DNA from 3 places in the Colwellia sp. KU-HH00111 genome. Region 3 is predicted to be linked to each of the others. Evidence: predicted binding sites of a transcription regulator. Region 3 holds the regulator's gene; each other region holds the start of a gene.
The links. Region 3 encodes NrdR, which represses ribonucleotide reductase genes. Its sites were predicted from a motif close to AAACACNANATNTNGTGTTT; they were not measured.
Positions count from the first base shown of each region.

Region 1 (6,400 bases), on a different contig from region 3:
GCCGAATGTATTCATGGTGTAATCGCTGCTTCTGCCGGTAACCATGCGCAAGGCTTAGCACTTGCTGCCAACAAGCTTGGTATCAAAGCCACCATCGTCATGCCCAAAACCACTCCAGAAATTAAAGTCGATAATGTCAGGCGTTTTGGTGGGGAAGTTCGTTTAGTTGGCAATAGTTTTAATGAGGCGCAATTGGCTTCAATTGAGTATGCCAAAAACGAAAATAAAACGCTGATTCACCCGTTTGATGACGAGGATGTTATCGTCGGTCAAGGCACAGTGGCCAAAGAGCTACTGCAACAACAACCCAATGCTGATGTGGTTTTTATTCCGGTCGGTGGTGGTGGTTTATTGGCGGGGATGGCGGTATATTTAAAACAACTCAGCCCAAACACTAAAGTTATTGGCGTAGAGGCCGAAGACTCCGCTTGCTTAAAAGCAGCCTTAGCTGCAGGCAAGCCGGTTGATTTACCGCAAGTAGGGTTATTTGCTGATGGTGTGGCAGTGAAACGTATTGGTGAACATACCTTTGGTTTAATTCAACATTACTGCGATGAAGTGATTACGGTAACAACCGATGAAATATGTGCGTCAATTAAAGATATTTTTGAACAGACACGTGTAATTGCTGAGCCTGCAGGTGCCTTGTCTTTAGCTGGTTTGCAAAAGTATTGCTCGATCACTGATGCAAATAATCAGTCTTTAGTCGCCATCTTATCAGGGGCAAATATGAACTTTCATACCTTGCGGTATGTGTCTGAACGCTGTGAATTAGGCGAGAAAAAAGAAGCCATTTTAGCGGTTACCATTCCTGAAGAAAAAGGCAGTTTTAAACGTTTTTGCCAAACCATTGGTAACAAAGCAATTACCGAATTCAACTACCGTTTTACCGGCGAACCTACCGCTAATGTATTTGTTGGCGTACGGTTAAGCGGCAGTGTTGAAGAGCGCTGTCAATTACTTGAGGAGTTAGCAAGCGCTGACTATCATGTTAACGATTTTACTGACAATGAACTGGCAAAATTACATGTTCGCTACATGATTGGTGGAAAAAATCATACTAATAGCATCAATGAACGATTGTTCAGCTTTGAGTTTCCTGAGCACCCCGGCGCCCTAGAAAAATTTCTAGATGCCATGGGCGAACTGTTTAATATTACCCTGTTTCATTATCGAAACCATGGCGCAGCCTTTGGTCAAGTATTGGCGGGGTTTGAAGTTAGCACCTCTAAAGAAGTTGAATTTTTTCAGCATTTAAACGCTCTTGGCTATCAATACAAAGAAGCAACCGACAACCTTGCCTATCAAGAATTTCTCAACTAAAAAGCTGCTTTCTAACCATAAAAACTAGCAGATATCCAAAATCGCTTGACATATTATGTCAAGCGATTTACTTTATTAATGGTCTTAGGGCTACAAATTAGTACTATATACGGGCCCCAACTGCTGATAAAAACTAACGAATAGCAAAAATACAACCATAAAAATAAATAAGGAAAATATATGTTAAACAAAGGATTAGCTACAAAAAACGTAAATATTGATACCACAGTAGCAACCAAACACATTGGAAAAGCGGTACTAGCGGCGATCACCGCCATTGTACTTTGGCAAGTTTTTTACACCATAGATGAAGGACACGTAGGCATAGTTAAGCGCTTCGGCGAAGCGACTACGCAAGTAAACCCAGGTTTGCACACTAAAATTCCCTTTGCTGATTCTATTGAAGAATTAGAGATCCGTACCCGTAAAAATTCTGAATCACTTAAAGCTTCAACCTTTGAACAAATGCCAGTACAAGCCGAGGTGTCGGTAAACTGGACGGTAATACGTGCTGAAGCTTTTGAACTATATAAAGGATATGGTGGCTTAGATCAGTTTGAAAATCGCATTCTTGACCCACGCTTACGCTCTGCTACTAAAGATGCGTTAGCGCGATTCAAAGCAGAACAAATTGTACAAAACCGTGGCCAAGTCATTCAAAAAATCGAAGAAACACTATTAACAGCCATGCAAGACTTCCCTGTGAAACTTGATAGTGTACAAATTGAAAATTTAATTCTGCCGGCAAAATATTTACAAAGTATTGAAACCAAGCAAACAGAGAAAAATTTAGCCGCAGCAGAAAAGCATCGTCTAGAGCGACAAAAACTTGAAGCTCAACGTGAGGTGAATACTGCTGAAGCGAAACGTGATGCTGAAAAAGCTCGGGCTGATGGTAGCGCTTATGCCATTGAAATAGAAGCCAAAGCGCAAGCACAAGCAATACGTGTGAAAGGCTTAGCTGAAGCTGAGGCTATGCTTAAAAAAGCAGAAGCGATTAAAGCCAGCAAAACCTTAGTAGAATATATCAAAGCACAACAATGGGATGGTAAGTTACCCAGCACGGTTATGGGAAGCGGCCAAGATATTTTGTGGAATATGAAAGAAAAATAACTGAATCACTGCGCTACTTATACCATTAAGATAGTTATGTAGCGCAGCTACCATTGTTTCCACTTTCCTCTCAGTACTATCCTTATTATTACAACCCATAATGTCTGAAATTCGATCAAAGCATTTACTACTGAACGGACAAAACAGCAAAAGAGCTTGTTTTACTTATAAATTTAGCTAAATGTCATAAAAATCTATACAGCAAAATACGCTAAAAACAATCAAATTGATGCAAAAAACGTCTAACTGCCACTTTAAATAAGCACTATATATAGTATCAAAATAAATGTAGAATACCATATATAGTGTCACATCGATAAAAACTTGATCTCGATCAACTATTAAGCAGCACTTAATACTATATATTGTGTCACACAAAAATAAAAACACGCTCCTCGCGCACTATTCTTATGGAAAGACAAACAATGAAAGAACAAACCATCACGGATACACCCGAAACACTAGCTGTTTTTGATGCTAACCATCTACAGTTAGCATCCCTAGACATTTGGCGATCCAAGTACCAATTAAAAACCTCATCAGGCGAGCCTGTTGATAAAAACGTCATTGACACCTTTGAACGTGTTGCTAAAGCGATTGCCAGTGTTGAAACCACGCCTGCTAAACAAAAAAAGCATGGCGAAGAATTTCTTTGGGCATTAATGAATGGTGCAGTACCAGCAGGTCGGATCGTTTCAAATGCAGGTGCAGGTGCGCAAAAACCCGCCTCATCTACCATTAATTGTACTGTTTCAGCCACCATTGAAGATTCAATGCATGGTATTGTCGGTGAAGCCGTGAGTAAAGCGAGCTTAACGCTAAAAGCAGGTTGTGGTATCGGCTATGACTTCTCAACAATTCGACCTGACGGTGGCTATGTTGCAGGGGCTGGCGCAACCACCTCAGGGCCACTGCCGTTTATGGATATTTTCGATACCATGTGTAAAACCGTATCCTCTTCTGGTGGACGTCGTGGTGCACAAATGGGCACTATTGATTGTCAACATCCTGATATCATGTCGTTTATTAAAGCCAAGCGTGAAGATGGTCGTCTGCGTCAGTTTAATCTTTCTATCTTAATTACCGATCCCTTCATGGAAGCGGTTAAAGCCGATGCAGATTGGCAGTTAGTTTTCCCTACCAATAAAAATGAAATTGCGCTTGATGGTTTAGCCTTTGACGCAGAAAATAATACCGATGATGTTATCTGGCGCGAATGGCCACTTAATATGGACGGTTATCTAGTCAATGGTGCAGGCGAAACCGCCTGTAAAGTTTATCGCACTATCCGCGCGAAAAACTTGTGGAATATGATCATGAACGCCACTTATGATTATGCTGAGCCGGGTTTTATCCTGATCGACAAAGTCAATGAATATAACAACAATTGGTTTGGTGAGCTCATTCGCGCAACTAACCCTTGTGGCGAGCAACCACTTCCGCCAAATGGCTCATGCTTATTAGGCTCAATCAATTTAACCGCTTTTGTAAATAACCCGTTCACTGCACAAGCAAGCTTTGATTGGGATCGATTCAAAAAAGTGGTGCGAATTTTCACCCGCATGCTTGATAATGTGGTTGAAATTAATGGTTTACCTTTACCTGAGCAAGTTGCTGAAATTGAAAGCAAACGCCGCCATGGCATGGGCTATTTAGGCTTAGGATCTGCCATGACCATGTTGGGTATGAAGTATGGTAAAAACAATTCAGTGAAGTTCACTGATGAAGTTACTAAGCATTTAGCCATAGAGGGCTGGCGTGAAGCGACTAAACTTGCCAAAGAAAAAGGCGGCGCTCCTTTCTTAAATGACATGTATACCATCACTGGCGCTTTATTGCGTAAACGCCCTGAATTGGCCGACAAATATAAATTAGGTGATCAAGTTAAAGGGGTTGAATTACACCTTAATTATAGCCGATATATGAAAAACATTGTTGCCGAGTTAGGTGAAAAGTGGCTTGAAGAAGCGCTAACAACTGGATTACGTTTTACTCACCACAGCTCTATTGCACCAACAGGCACCATAGCACTGTCCATAGGCAATAACGCCAGTAATGGTATTGAGCCTAGCTTTGCTCATGACTACAAACGTAACGTCATCATTCCTGGAAAATCGACCAAACAACAAGTCAATGTTCGCTCTGCGGAAGTATTAGCCTATGAACGACTAATGAAAAGCACCCATGGTGATGATTGGCAGTTACCGATGATCAAAATGGGCACAGTATTATCATTAGATTTATCACAACTGCCAGAAAGCTTTGTTGATACCTCTACCGTTACCCCATCAGAACATGTTGCGGTACAAGCAGCGGCGCAGAAGTGGATTGATAGCTCAATCTCCAAAACAGTGAATATTCCAACGGAGTTCCCGTTCGAGCAGTTTGAAGATGTCTATTTAGAAGCTTACAAAGCAGGTTTAAAAGGCTGTACTACCTTTAGATTTAACCCTGAAAACTTTTCAGGAGTACTGGTTAATGAAGCAGATCTTGCCAATACCGAGTATCAATTTACCCTCGAAGATGGTGAAGTGATAAAAGTAAAAGGTAATGAAAAAGTCGTTTACGAAGGTCAAGAGCACATTGCTTCTAACTTATTTGAAGCCATTAAAGAAGGGCAATACGGCCGATTTTAACATCACACGTAACAAGCCTTGAAGCAAAACTAATTTAGTCGGCTGCTATAATTAGCAGCCATTTAAAAGAGAAAACATCATGACACAATCATCGTCGACGCCAAAACCTGTAGAAATCAGCAAAAAGATCACTGGCGTATCAGTAGTCAATAAAGACACCTCTACTGAAAACCCAGCACCAACAGCGCAATCACCTAAAGTTGAAGTTATTCAAGAGACTAAACGTCCAAAGCAATTAGACTCTAGAACCTATAAAATCAAAGCAACCACAGGTTATGAACATGCCTATTACGTGAGCATTTCAAACGTGGTACTCAATGAGGGCACACCGTTAGAAGAAGTACGTCCTTATGAAATCTTCATCAATACCAAAGACAAAATAAATGTTCAATGGGTACACGCCTTAACCTTTATGATGTCAGCCATCTTTCGTAAAGGCGGTGAATACATGTTCTTACTTGATGAATTACGCGAAGTATCTTCACCCAATGCTGGCTGGTTTGGTCAACATACCCGTGGAGGTAATCCTAGATATATAGAGTCCATGGTCTCAGCAATTGCCGATACCATTGCCTTTCATGTTGAACAAACCTGTGGGGTTGGCGTTGAAGCAATTGAATTATCTGAAGCTGCAAAAGCGATTATTGAAGAAAAAAAAGCAGCGTACTTAAAAAATCACGCAGCGAACTCAACATCAGCAGATGTAGCTAATGATGATGCGGGCATGCCAAACGCACAAGATTGCCCTAAGTGTAAAGTTCGTAATGCGGTAATAAAACTAGATGGGTGTTTAACTTGCGTTTCCTGTGGCGATTCTAAGTGCGGCTAATTGAACAAAACCGCCTTAAAAGCAATTAACAAATACAAAAACACTATATATAGTGTTTTTGTCGTTTAAGATTACCACATATAGATAACCCGTTGATGAAAAGTTGATCTCGATCAACTAACAACATAGTCGTATTACTATATATTGTGTTTACTAAAAATAAAAACACAATATATAGGTTAGTACATGGAATTTAATTGCCTGCCCCCAACCACAATTTTTCAAGAAGTGCCCAATGAAATAAGTCTATGCTTTAGCATTACTGGCTGCAAAGTTGGTTGTAAAGGTTGTCATAGCACAGAGCTATGGAATGAAAACTACGGCAGTTCATTAACAAATCAAACCTTTATCAGTTGGTTAAATAAATATCAAAATTTAATCAGCTGCGTGTTATTTTTTGGTGGCGAATGGCAACCAAACCAACTTATTGAAAAACTACTTATCGCCAAAAATTTTGGTCTTAAAACCTGCTTGTATTCTGGTGAAAAACATATCGATA
Region 1 covers NZ_BAABWO010000012.1:81,873-88,272, forward strand. Annotated here, with positions in the region: gene ilvA (threonine ammonia-lyase, biosynthetic) at 1-1,323, shown strand, start outside; gene ABXG98_RS17835 (prohibitin family protein) at 1,504-2,436, shown strand; gene ABXG98_RS17840 (adenosylcobalamin-dependent ribonucleoside-diphosphate reductase) at 2,862-5,072, shown strand; gene ABXG98_RS17845 (vitamin B12-dependent ribonucleotide reductase) at 5,152-5,901, shown strand; gene nrdG (anaerobic ribonucleoside-triphosphate reductase activating protein) at 6,088-6,400, shown strand, end outside.
Region 1: a site for NrdR is predicted at 2,697-2,716, ahead of ABXG98_RS17840 (adenosylcobalamin-dependent ribonucleoside-diphosphate reductase). Genes of this name have one in related genera too.

Region 2 (6,400 bases), on a different contig from region 3:
GTGTACCCGTTAAATGGAGGGCTTCGTCCCTTGCAATAAGGCGAATTAGTTTACTGTTCCCCTCAAGCAAAGATCTCTCTGAAAACGCAAATGAACAGGCGAAACTAACGTAAAAACGAATAGCTTCTAAAGCATTAACAGAGCACACCGCAAGGTATAATTTTTCTTTTAATTTGCGTAAAGTAACATCATGTTCAACACCTTCAGATGTATGTTTACCTTCGCCATGTAAGTTATATAACTGTGAATATAAAATTAAATCATCAAAGTAAAGTGCAATACTTTCTGCACGTTTTAATATTGCAGGGTTAATAACTATTTCATCAAATACTTCACCAGGGTGGGTAAATAAATTTCTTAAGATATGTGTATATGAACGAGAGTGAATGGTCTCACTAAATGCCCATGTCTCAATCCATGTTTCAATCTCAGGTAAAGAAGCCAATGGAAGTAATACCGCATTTACTGAACGTGCGGCCATACTATCAAGTAAGATTTGATATTTAAGATTAGAGATGAATATGTGCTTTTCTGCATCAGATAGACTTTGCCAATCTGAACGATCTTTTGATACATCTACTTCTTCTGGTCGCCAGAAGAAAGATAGTTGTTTCTCGATTAAGTTCTCAAATGCTGAGTGTTTTTGAACATCATAACGAGATACATTCACTGGATTGCCAAAGAACATTGGTTCTTTTAAAGCGTCATTATTTTTTTGATTAAACGTAGTATATTTCATTTTTTATTTATTCCGGGATAAAGCCACATATTTATTTTTTTATGCTGCTATTTTAAGTTGTGTGGCATTTTTTGTGATTTTATGTGTGGTATCACACAAGTCGATCACGTTGTTTGTGCTTGATTTAGCTTGATAAACTTTTAAAAGTTTGCTATTCTGTGTGTATTCCTGGCGGGATTTTAATCGTATTATTTTGGCATTGCCTTCTAATAGTTCTCGTTCTGCAAAGGCAAACGAGCAGGCAAAACTTACATAAAAACGAATTGCTTCAAGGGCGTTCACAGAACAAACAGCTAAATATAAACGTTCTTTTAATTTTCGCGTACTGACTTCAATTGATTTGCCATCAATATCATAAGTCCCTTCACCTTGAGACTGCAACAGTTGGGTTGTGATAATAACGTCATCGAAGTATTTAGCGATACTCGTAGCGCGCTTTAATATCGCAGGGTTAACAATGATATCGTCGAATATCTCGCCTGGTTCAGTAAATAAATTACGTAAAATATGGGTATAAGAGCGTGAGTGAATAGTTTCGCTAAAGGCCCATGTTTCTACCCATGTTTCAACTTCTGGTAATGATACCAGCGGTAGCAGTACGGCATTTACAGAACGTGCGGCCATCGAATCAAGCAAGGTTTGGTATTTTAAGTTTGAGATGAAAATATGCTTTTCAGAATCAGTCAAACTTTGCCAATCTGCTCTATCTTTTGATACATCGACCTCTTCAGGTCGCCAAAAAAATGATAGCTGCTTTTCTATTAATTTTTCAAATGCAATGTAACGCTGTTGATCATAGCGTGAAACATTGACGCTATTACCTAAAAACATAGGCTCTAGCAAGGCATTATTGGGTGTTTGGTTAAACGTAGTATACGTCATTTGTCGTTATTCCTTTCTGTATTGCCAGCTGATGTTTAAGCTATGGCAACACAGAGCCAAGTAAAACACTTAGGCTCTGATAATTATATTTGTTGTAATCAAAATTGGGCGAGCAAAACCTGTTATATTTTACACGCACCACCAGCGCAGTCGTCACTTTCAACTTCTACGTCATCGCTAGCACCATCCCGCGTGTTGTGATAATACATAGTTTTAACCCCTAACTTATACGCAGTTAAAATGTCTTTTAAAATTTGTTTAACTGGGACTTTACCCCCTTCAAATTTTGCTGGATCATAATTGGTATTTGCAGAGATAGTTTGGTCAACAAACTTTTGCATAATACCAACAATTTCCAAATAGCCTTCGTTACTTGGAATATTCCAAAGCAACTCATAATTGTTTTTAAGGCGTTGATACTCAGGAACCACTTGTTTTAATATACCGTCTTTGCTCGCTTTCACACTGATTAAACCACGAGGTGGCTCTATACCATTGGTGGCATTAGATATTTGTGAGGAAGTTTCTGATGGCATTAAGGCTGAAACTGTTGAGTTGCGTACACCATAGGTTTGAATGCTAGTTCTTAGCGCTTCCCAGTCTAAATGTAATGGTTCACCAGTAATATCATCAATCGACCTTTTGTAGGTATCAATAGGTAAAATACCTTGAGCCAAACGTGTTTCATCAAATTTAGGACAAGCCCCTTGCTCTTTAGCCAATAAATTACTGGCTTTTAATAAATAGTATTGAATGGCTTCAAACGTTTTATGGGTTAAGTTATTGGCGCTACCATTTGAATAATACAAGCCATTTTTCGCTAAGTAATAGGCATAATTAATAACACCAATACCTAAAGTACGGCGCGCTAAGCTGGCATTGCGAGCGGCTGGAATAGGGTAGTCTTGATAATCAAGTAAACTATCTAACGCACGTACTGCAAGATCGGCCAACCCTTCCAATTCATCAAGTGATTCAATCGCACCAAGGTTAAAAGCGGAAAGCGTACATAAGGCGATTTCACCATTTTCATCGTTAACATCATGCATTGGTTTTGTTGGCAAGGCGATTTCTAAACATAAGTTACTTTGTCTAATTGGCGCTTTACTCGGGTCAAAAGGGCTATGAGTGTTACAATGGTCAACATTTTGTAAATATATTCTGCCCGTACTGGCACGCTCTTGGGCGAATAAGGTAAACAGCTCTATCGCTTTAATACGTTTTTTACGAATAGACTCATCGTTTTCATATTGAAGATAGAGTGCTTCAAATTTATCTTGATCTTCAAAGAAGGCATCATAAAGCCCGGGTACATCACTTGGGCTAAATAAGGTGATATGGCCGCCTTTAATCAATCTTTGATACATGGTTTTGTTAAACTGCACACCGTAGTCTAGATGGCGAACACGGTTCTCTTCAACACCACGGTTATTTTTAAGGACCAATAAACTTTCAACTTCTAAGTGCCAAAGTGGGTAGAAGAGTGTTGCTGCTCCGCCACGAACGCCACCTTGTGAACAGCTTTTCACCGCAGTTTGAAAATGCTTATAAAACGGAATACAGCCTGTGTGAAATGCTTCGCCATTGCGAATAGTGCTACCTAGTGCTCGAATACGTCCAGCATTGACACCAATACCAGCGCGTTGCGAAACATATTTAACAATTGCACTTGAGGTGGCGTTAATTGAGTCTAAAGAATCATCGCACTCTATCAACACACAAGATGAAAATTGACGAGTTGGCGTTCTTACCCCCGCCATAATTGGTGTTGGTAATGAAATTTTAAACGTTGATATTGCGTTATAAAAACCTTCAATATAATTAAGGCGAGTTTCTTTTGGGTATTTGGCAAACAAACAGGCAGCAACTAAAATATATAAAAACTGCGCGCTTTCATAAATATCACCATTGACGCGATTTTGAACTAGGTATTTACCTTCAAGTTGTTTGACAGCGGCATAACTGAAATTTAGATCTCGGCTATGATCAAGAAACATCGACATTTGTTCAAAATCACTTTCATCATAATCAATTAACAAGTGTTGATCATATTTTCCTAACTCAATCATGTTGACGACATGATCATATAGTCTCGGAGGCTCAAATTGACCATAGGCTTTTTTGCGCAAATGAAAAACAGCTAGCCTAGCAGCTAAATATTGATAATCAGGGGTCTCTTCTGAGATTAAATCAGCTGCGGCTTTGATGATGGTTTCATGTATATCGGCAGTTTTAATGCCATCATAAAACTGTATATGTGATTTTAATTCTACTTGAGAAACAGAAACTTGTTCTAAATCGGCAGCAGCCCAAGCAATTACTCGATGAATCTTCTCTAAATCGATCGATTCTTTTTCGCCATTACGCTTTGTAACAAAGAGGTTATTATTCATGAAAGACCTGTGGTATAAATTAGATTAATTCTTCTTAGCAATAACGCACTGTTTGCTGCTAAGACGCCCTGTTATTTTTATTATTTCCTATGTGTAATAAACAAACATGATGGATATGTTTTATACACAACATCTAGGGTTTTTTGTAAACTAAGACACAAGATAATGAGGTTTTATGATGATTGCAAGCGGTAAAAAAGTTCAGTTTTAGGTTGACTTTTTAGTTGTTGGTACTAGGTTAGTAATAACTAACCTAGTACCGTTAAAAAGCTTGGTATTTGACTAAAAGCAATCTTTATTATTGAAAATAAATAAGGTTAAATTATTTTAATCTGTTTTTAGAAATTGTTATGTCCAATAGTAATAAAAAACCAAATAACAACAATTATCAATAAGCAGGTTAACTGTTGTGGTTTTGTGCTGTATTTTTGATAAGGGTAGATGTCATTTCAATATATTTGTTTCAATTTAACCGGGTGCATCACCAGCAATTTCTATATCCAAACCACATCCATATGTTTTTTTTAGCCCCCTGAGCGTCTCATGATCAAGGCGCAGATTATTACTAATACTTGCTCCTTTATATTGCGACGACATTAGGGATAGCGCAATCAACCTTTTATGTCATTTTTTGACAACATAATAGGTAGTTAACGTCCAAGTTTTTAGTTAATTTATGATTTTCGGTGACAGGGTTGTAATGTATTCCACAGGCATCAATACAGTTAAGCTCATTAGTCTCAGCCCAGCCGATCAATTGTGACGGTTTAATAAATTTGTCATGCTCATGGGTGCCATCGGGTACTAGTTTGAATAATTTTTCTGCCGCTAAAATGGCTAATAAATACGATTTAACCGTTTTATTTAAGGTTGAGAAAAATACTAAACCACCGGGTTTTACGAGTTTGGCACAAGCGCTAACCACAGAAGCCGGATCAGGAACGTGCTCTAACATCTCCATACAAGTAACCACATCAAAAGCTTCGCTACATTGCTCGGCTTTTTCTTCAGCTGTTATTTTTTCGTAGTTGATAGTTAAACCTGATTCAAGTGCGTGGAGTTTGGCGACATTTAATGGCTCTGTTCCCATATCAATGCCTGTTACATTTGCACCTAATTTAGCTAATGACTCAGATAAAATGCCACCACCACAGCCCACATCAATCACTTTCTTATCAAAAAGTTGGCTTTGTTGTTCGCTAATATGCTGACAAATAAACTGCACTCTTAACGGATTTACTTGATGTAAGGGCTTAAAATCACCTGCTAAATCCCACCAATGGTTTGCTATTTGCTCAAACTTTTCTATTTCGGCTTCATTTACATTTGCTGCGAAAGCGTTAGGTTTATCGTGAATTTTGTTCATGGTTTATTCTAGTTGGCATCTAATGGCTCGATTCTAAACGAAAGTGATAATTAAACAAAGTGTAAAGCAAGTAAAAATACCTGAAACAGATCAACTAAGTCGTTATTATGCTGTTTTATTCAGCAGTTTTTTTATGACAACAAATAGGCTTGCACCTAGCTAAATAAAGCTGTTTGGCATCACAAAAATTTGTGATAGTATGCTGCGTTGATTTATATATTTTTTATAAAAATATAATAATAAAAATTTTGTGATGTTAAGTTACATTTTAAGTTAAGGGATACGTCTATTTATGTCAGATCTGGCCAAAGAAATAGTTCCAGTAAATATTGAAGATGAGTTACAAACTTCCTACCTAGATTATGCCATGAGCGTTATTGTTGGGCGAGCGCTGCCTGATGTACGCGATGGTTTAAAGCCAGTACATCGTCGTGTGCTTTACGCCATGGATGTTTTAGGAAATGATTGGAACAAAGCATATAAAAAATCAGCCCGTGTGGTTGGTGATGTAATAGGTAAATATCACCCGCATGGTGATACTGCTGTATACGACACGATTGTTCGTATGGCACAACCATTCTCGTTGCGTTATATGTTAGTAGATGGCCAAGGTAACTTTGGTTCGGTTGATGGTGATAGCGCTGCAGCAATGCGTTATACCGAAATTAGAATGGCAAAAATTGCACATGCAATTCTCGCCGATTTAGATAAAGAAACCGTCGACTTTGTACCTAACTATGATGGTACAGAACATATACCTGCCGTAATGCCAACTCGCATCCCCAATTTACTCGTTAATGGTGGCTCGGGTATTGCTGTTGGTATGGCGACAAACATACCACCACACAACTTAACCGAAGTAATTAATGGTTGTTTAGCTTTAATAGAGAATAAGGATATTAGCTTTGAAGAGTTATTAACCCATATTCCTGGACCAGATTTTCCTACAGCGGCTATTATTAGTGGTCGTGCTGGTATTGAAGAAGCTTACCGCACCGGTCGAGGTAAAATAAAAATTCG
Region 2 covers NZ_BAABWO010000003.1:164,730-171,129, reverse strand. Annotated here, with positions in the region: gene nrdB (class Ia ribonucleoside-diphosphate reductase subunit beta) at 1-739, opposite strand, end outside; partial or broken gene nrdB (class Ia ribonucleoside-diphosphate reductase subunit beta) at 857-1,621, opposite strand; gene nrdA (class 1a ribonucleoside-diphosphate reductase subunit alpha) at 1,744-4,014, opposite strand; gene ubiG (bifunctional 2-polyprenyl-6-hydroxyphenol methylase/3-demethylubiquinol 3-O-methyltransferase UbiG) at 4,634-5,380, opposite strand; gene gyrA (DNA topoisomerase (ATP-hydrolyzing) subunit A) at 5,673-6,400, shown strand, end outside.
Region 2: a site for NrdR is predicted at 4,137-4,156, ahead of nrdA (class 1a ribonucleoside-diphosphate reductase subunit alpha). Genes of this name have one in related genera too.

Region 3 (6,400 bases):
AGCTTCTCTGATATTCCAGCTGAAGATAAAGCCATTTGGGATGAGCGCAACATTGTAATCGAAATTCCACAAGATTATGCACAAAAAATGGCACAAGGTAAGCCGATAAAAGTTCATCTTCAGGCTGACTTTAACGACAAAGCTGTAGGGCCACCGGTACGAAGAATTAACAATGCAGTGCGAGAGTTCTCACTATCTATTGGCTACAAACGATTGTTATTAAGAGGGGTTGATATTCGTCTTCTTAACCCGGTAAAGTTAGTCGAGCAAGATACTTCAAAACCCGATGCCACGTTCATCATGATATCAATGATGATGGGACTTTATATGATGATGGCAGCTTTTATGTCGGGGCTGTCAGTCGCTATTGACTCAAGTGCCGGAGAGCGCGAACGTAATGTGTTAGAAATGTTACTTTGCCAACCGGTTAGTACCATGAAAATTGTCTTGGCTAAGCTTTTTAGCGCCTCTACTATTTCTATCATTGGGGTGTTGTTAGTCTTGGTATTAACTACCTTGTCTGTTGGTTTTGTCGATTTAACTAAAGTAGGTGCTACGTTTAGTTTGGACTTTACTAAAGCAATGACTTTATTATTTATTTTGTTACCCATTTGCTTTTTTGCCTCGGCTTGTCAGCTGTTCTTAGCGTTTCAAACCAAAAGTTTTAAAGAAGCTCAGTCAACGGTTGGTATGGTTATCGCCATTCCTGCTTTTGTACCTTTTGCATTAATGATGATGGATGATAGGCCGCCATGGTTAGATTGGATGCCTATTGCAGGGCAATCTTTACTTATTGAAGATGTGTTTAAAGGTTTAGAAGTGAACATGTTAGCAATGTTGGCTACTAGTGGAGTAACTATAGGTGTTACAGTGGCATTAGTGTTAGCAATGGCGAAAAAGCTAACCTCAGAAAAAGTCGTGATGGCATTAAGTTAAATTCATTATTAATGATGAATAACTTGATAGCATCTGTTTACAATGAAAAAGCCTCAATGGGTGGGGCTTTTACTAATTCGATGAGTTTCTCTTTGCACAATCAAAAAACTTTTACCTGTTGGATGACGGAGCATGAAAAGTTGTTGCGTCATATTATTACTGGTTTTGAAGCTAAACCAGCCATTCAGGATGAACTATTTCAAGAAATTGCTTTGAACGTTTGGCGTGCGTTACCTAAATTTCGCCAAGATTCGAGCGTTAAAACCTTTGTGGCTCGAATTGCTCACAATGTTCTAGCAACGCATGTAGCAAAAGCGATAAAAACAATTCAGGCAGATCAAGACTTAACTGACATCAGTCAAGAAGCTGAAAAAGATCACCATCAACCAACCCCTTATCAATCGCTTAATCAGCGCCAACGCCAACAAAAGCTGCTGGGTGCAATCAGGCAATTAAAACTTGAACAACAGCAGGTGATCACATTGGCTTTAGAGGGAATGAGCTATCAAGAAATAGCTGAAGTACTTTCTATTACTACAAACCTTGTTGGTGTGCGTTTACAGCGTGCTAAATCAGCATTAGCACAAATATTGGAGGCAGTATGACTAAAGATAATTCTCCATTAAATGAAGAAGAAAATAAATTGACAGAATTACCAATGCTTGATGAAGATTGGCTAGCATTGACCGAAGATTGGCAAGCTCAGCCATATGAAAAAACAGATATTCAAGCATTACTGAAGCAAACCAGAAGGCGTACACTATGGGCCAAGGCTATACTAATACTTGATTGTGTTGCTACTTTAGGTTTGATTATCGCCCTTTGTATTGGCTTATATCAAGCAGATTGGGACAATGCTACGCTAATGTATGTAGCTTTTGGTAGCCTCTTATCTACTGTATTTGTTTATTATGAAATTAAGATCAGACATCATCCATGGAAGCATAGTTGTGATAGCCCGGATAAAGCAATAATCAATGCTGTAGCAGGCTGTCAGTCGTCAATAAAGTATATTAAATTAATTAAATTATCATGTTATTTCATGTTACCTGCGATTAATTGCTATATCTATGTGATGCGCCACGGCACAGAAAAACCGCTTTGGCCTGCCTTTTTAATCATTAATTTATTTGTGTTTACACTATGGATTGTTGCTCATCTATTTCATCTGAAACGCTCTAATGAATTGAAACAGTTAAAAGGTTTACTATCAAAATAAAAATTCGATTATGGCTGTATTTCTGAGTTATATTTTGAAATTTACGAGCTTATCGTTTTAAATTTGTTGTTATTCTGTTTTTTATTCGCTATATTCTACCGTTATAGAATTTGATCTAATCGTTGAAAGCTTAGATCGAATAAAACACTATAACTTGTGGCATAAATCAGTGCGAAAAGAGCTAAACACATGTACATTTTTAATGTACAAAATGGCTCATTTCAGGCAGAATACGCCGCATTAAACTTAGGAAAACATCTTAACCGTTCTAGCCAACGGCTGGCCACTTGAGGAAAAAACATGTTTACTCGTGATATGAATATTGCTGATTATGATGCTGAACTTTATGAAGCAATGAGCAAAGAAGTTGTGCGTCAAGAAGAGCATATTGAACTAATTGCATCTGAAAACTACTGTAGTCCGCGTGTACTTGAAGCGCAAGGCTCACAATTAACCAACAAATATGCTGAAGGTTATCCTGGTAAACGTTATTACGGTGGTTGTGAGTATGTAGATGTTGCTGAGCAATTAGCCATTGACCGCGCTAAAGAATTATTTGGTGCTACTTATGCTAACGTTCAACCACATGCTGGCTCACAAGCTAATGCGGCGGTTTTTCAAGCCTTAGTTACACCTGGTGGAAAAGTATTAGGCATGAGCTTGGCTCACGGTGGTCATTTAACGCATGGCTCACATGTTAACTTCTCAGGTAAGTCTTATGAAGCGTTCCAGTATGGGTTACACCCTGAAACAGGCGACATTGATTATGATGAAGTTGAGCGTTTAGCTAACGAACATAAACCTGAAATGATCATCGGTGGTTTCTCTGCGTTTTCTGGTATTGTTGACTGGGCGCGTATGCGTAAAATTGCCGACAGCGTAGGCGCTTATTTCTTCGTTGATATGGCTCACGTTGCAGGTCTGGTTGCGGCTGGTTTATATCCAAACCCTGTTCCTCATGCTCATGTTGTTTCGACAACTACTCATAAAACCTTAGCAGGCCCTCGTGGTGGTTTGATTGTTTCAGCGTGTGATGATGAAGGTATCTATAAAAAATTAAACAGTGCGGTATTCCCTGGTGGCCAAGGTGGTCCATTAATGCATATCATCGCTGCAAAAGCGGTTGCCTTTAAAGAAGCATTAGCGCCAGAATTTAAAGCTTATCAACAAAATGTGTTAGATAATGCTAAGGCTATGGTTGCAGTGTTACAAGAACGTGGCTATAAAGTAGTATCAAATGGTACGGAAAATCATCTGTTATTACTTGATTTAATTGATAAAGATATTACTGGTAAAGATGCTGATGCAGCGTTAGGCAAAGCACATATCACAGTGAATAAAAACTCTGTACCAAATGATCCTCGTTCTCCATTTGTAACTAGTGGCTTACGTTTAGGAACACCGGCTATTTCACGTCGCGGTTTTGGCATTGAAGAAACGAAAGCACTAACTGGATGGATTTGTGATATTTTAGATGATATCAACAATGAAGATGTTATTGCACAGGTACAAGACCAAGTTAAAGCTCTATGTTCACGTTTCCCTGTATACAAGTAGTATATTGAATATAAAAAACTAATTTACAAATTTAAGTGAATTTATATTAAAATGGTCGCAATTATGCGGCCATTTTTGGTTTTTATTATGATAAATAACACGTGCCGCTAGATCTTACAGCTAAATATTGACTATAGGTAAACTATGTATTGTCCCTTTTGTAGTGCACAAGAAACGAAGGTTATTGACTCGCGTTTAGTTTCGGATGGGCACCAAATCAGACGTCGCCGTGAATGTTTGTCGTGTCATGAGCGCTACACAACATTTGAAACTGCCGAGCTAGTTATGCCGAGAATCATCAAGCGAGATGGTACACGAGAGCCGTTTAATGAAGATAAAATGCGTAGCGGATTAATGCGCGCACTCGAAAAACGACCGGTAAGTACAGAGCAGGTAGAGTTATCTATTAACAAATTGAAATCGCAAATGCGTGCTACTGGTGAGCGTGAAATAACCAGCGAAATGCTCGGCAATTTGCTTATGTCTCAATTAAAAGAATTAGACAAGGTCGCCTACCTACGCTTTGCTTCAGTGTATTTGTCATTTGAAGATATTAGTGAATTTGCTGATGAAATTGCCCGTTTAGGCAAAGAAAGCCTCAGTAGAGGAAAATCAGCAAATAAATAGTTTGTAGGCTAAGTCTAGATAACCTCAGCAGTTTTCCATCACAAATAAGGTATAAAAGGTATAGTGTTTAGCGAGCAAGATCATCACTACATGGCATTGGCAATTAAACTTGCCCAAAAAGGTCATTATACCACGTCACCAAATCCAAGAGTTGGCTGTGTATTAGTGAGCCATGTAGAAGGCAAAGAAATAATTATTGGTTCTGGTTTTCATCAAATGGCAGGGCAAGGGCATGCTGAAGTGAATGCCTTGCTTGACGCTAGCAAAAATTATCCGCAATTAATAAAGGGTGCTACTGCTTACGTTACGTTAGAGCCATGTAGTCATTTTGGCCAAACCCCACCGTGTGCTCAAGGTTTAATTAATGCAGAAGTGCAACGTGTGGTTGCCGCCATGGTCGATCCTAACCCTAGAGTTGCAGGTCGTGGTTTGAAAATGCTTGAGCAAGCAGGAATCCAAACAGAGTCCGGACTATTAGAACATGAAGCCAAAGCACTCAATTTAGGTTTTATCAAGGTGATGACACAAAACTTACCTTATGTAAGAGTTAAGTTAGCCGCTAGTCTAGATGGTAAAACCGCCATGAAAAGTGGTGAGAGTAAGTGGATTACTTCAGTTGATGCTAGGCGTGATGTGCAAAAAATTAGAGCGCAAAGCTGCGCTGTTATCACTGGCGCTGATACTGTTTTAATGGATGATGCCAAAATGACGGTTCGTTGGTCTGAGTTGGGGGAATTAAAAGCACATTACCCACAAGCGCAAGTTCGCCAACCAGTACGTGTGGTGATTGATAGCCAAAACCGTTTAACACCAAGGTTGGCATTTTTTCAGCAAGCATCTGCTATTATTATTGTTCGAGGAAAATATGATGAGCAAGACCTTGAAAACATTCATCAGTGGCCTCATTTTGTAGAACAAGTACAACTACCAATGATAATGCCAAGCCAAGGTGAAAGTGATAAAGCTCGTGCTAAAATTGACCTGACAGCATTGTTGAAATGTCTTGCACAGCGGGGCTTAAATGATGTTTTAGTCGAGTCTGGTGCTAATTTAGCGGGGGCATTTATCGAGCAGGATTTAGCCGATGAACTTATACTGTATCAAGCGCCTAAATTACTTGGTGGAGATGGAAAAAACTTAGTTAACATGCCAAATACCAGTACTTTGGTTCAAGCAAAAGCCTTATCTATTGCTGATGTTCGCATGGTTGGCTGTGATATTCGCATTATAGCTAAACTGACAAAAAACACTTAACAAGAGAGTCATTATGTTTACCGGAATTATCGAAGCGATTGGCACCATAAAAGCAATTAATATCAATGCTCAGGGAGCACGCTTAGTCATCGCGACTAATATCTTAGATATGAGTGATGTTAATCTAGGTGACTCAATAGCTACTAATGGTATTTGCCTTACTGTGGTTGAGTATGATCAACATAGCTACAGTGCAGATGTGTCAAATGAAACATTAGAGCGTACTGGCTTTGCTCACTATAGCGTAGGTATGCAAGTTAATTTAGAAAAGGCAATGTTAGCCAGTACACGTTTTGGTGGTCATATGGTGTCAGGCCATGTAGATGGTGTCTGCAATGTATTATCAATCACCAATAACGGTAATAGTATTGAATATTGGCTATCAATGCCAAGCGACTTAGCCCATTATATCGCTGAAAAAGGCTCAATAACCGTTGATGGTACCAGTTTAACGGTTAATGCATTAAGTGCTGATAATACTAAGTTTAGATTAACCATAGTGCCACATACGGTGAAAGAGACTATTTTTGCTCACTATCAAGTCGGCACTAAAGTGAACTTAGAGGTTGATTTGATTGCCCGCTACCTAGAAAGATTATTAACGAAAGAAAAATCAGCACACCCCGTTGAGCCTAGCTCAAACGTTACCGCGTCTATGTTACAAAAAGCAGGTTTTATTAAGTAACATCAAAAATAACCATTAATTACTATTACCCAAAAGATAGAAAAGAGAATCACATGAATTTAAATACCCCACAAGAAATAATCGACGATATTGCTTTAGGTAAAATGGTTATTTTAATGGAT
Region 3 covers NZ_BAABWO010000001.1:416,081-422,480, forward strand. Annotated here, with positions in the region: gene ABXG98_RS01705 (ABC transporter permease) at 1-936, shown strand, start outside; gene ABXG98_RS01710 (RNA polymerase sigma factor) at 960-1,541, shown strand; gene ABXG98_RS01715 (hypothetical protein) at 1,538-2,155, shown strand; gene glyA (serine hydroxymethyltransferase) at 2,456-3,712, shown strand; gene nrdR (transcriptional regulator NrdR) at 3,857-4,339, shown strand; gene ribD (bifunctional diaminohydroxyphosphoribosylaminopyrimidine deaminase/5-amino-6-(5-phosphoribosylamino)uracil reductase RibD) at 4,400-5,593, shown strand; gene ABXG98_RS01735 (riboflavin synthase) at 5,607-6,278, shown strand; gene ribBA (bifunctional 3,4-dihydroxy-2-butanone-4-phosphate synthase/GTP cyclohydrolase II) at 6,332-6,400, shown strand, end outside.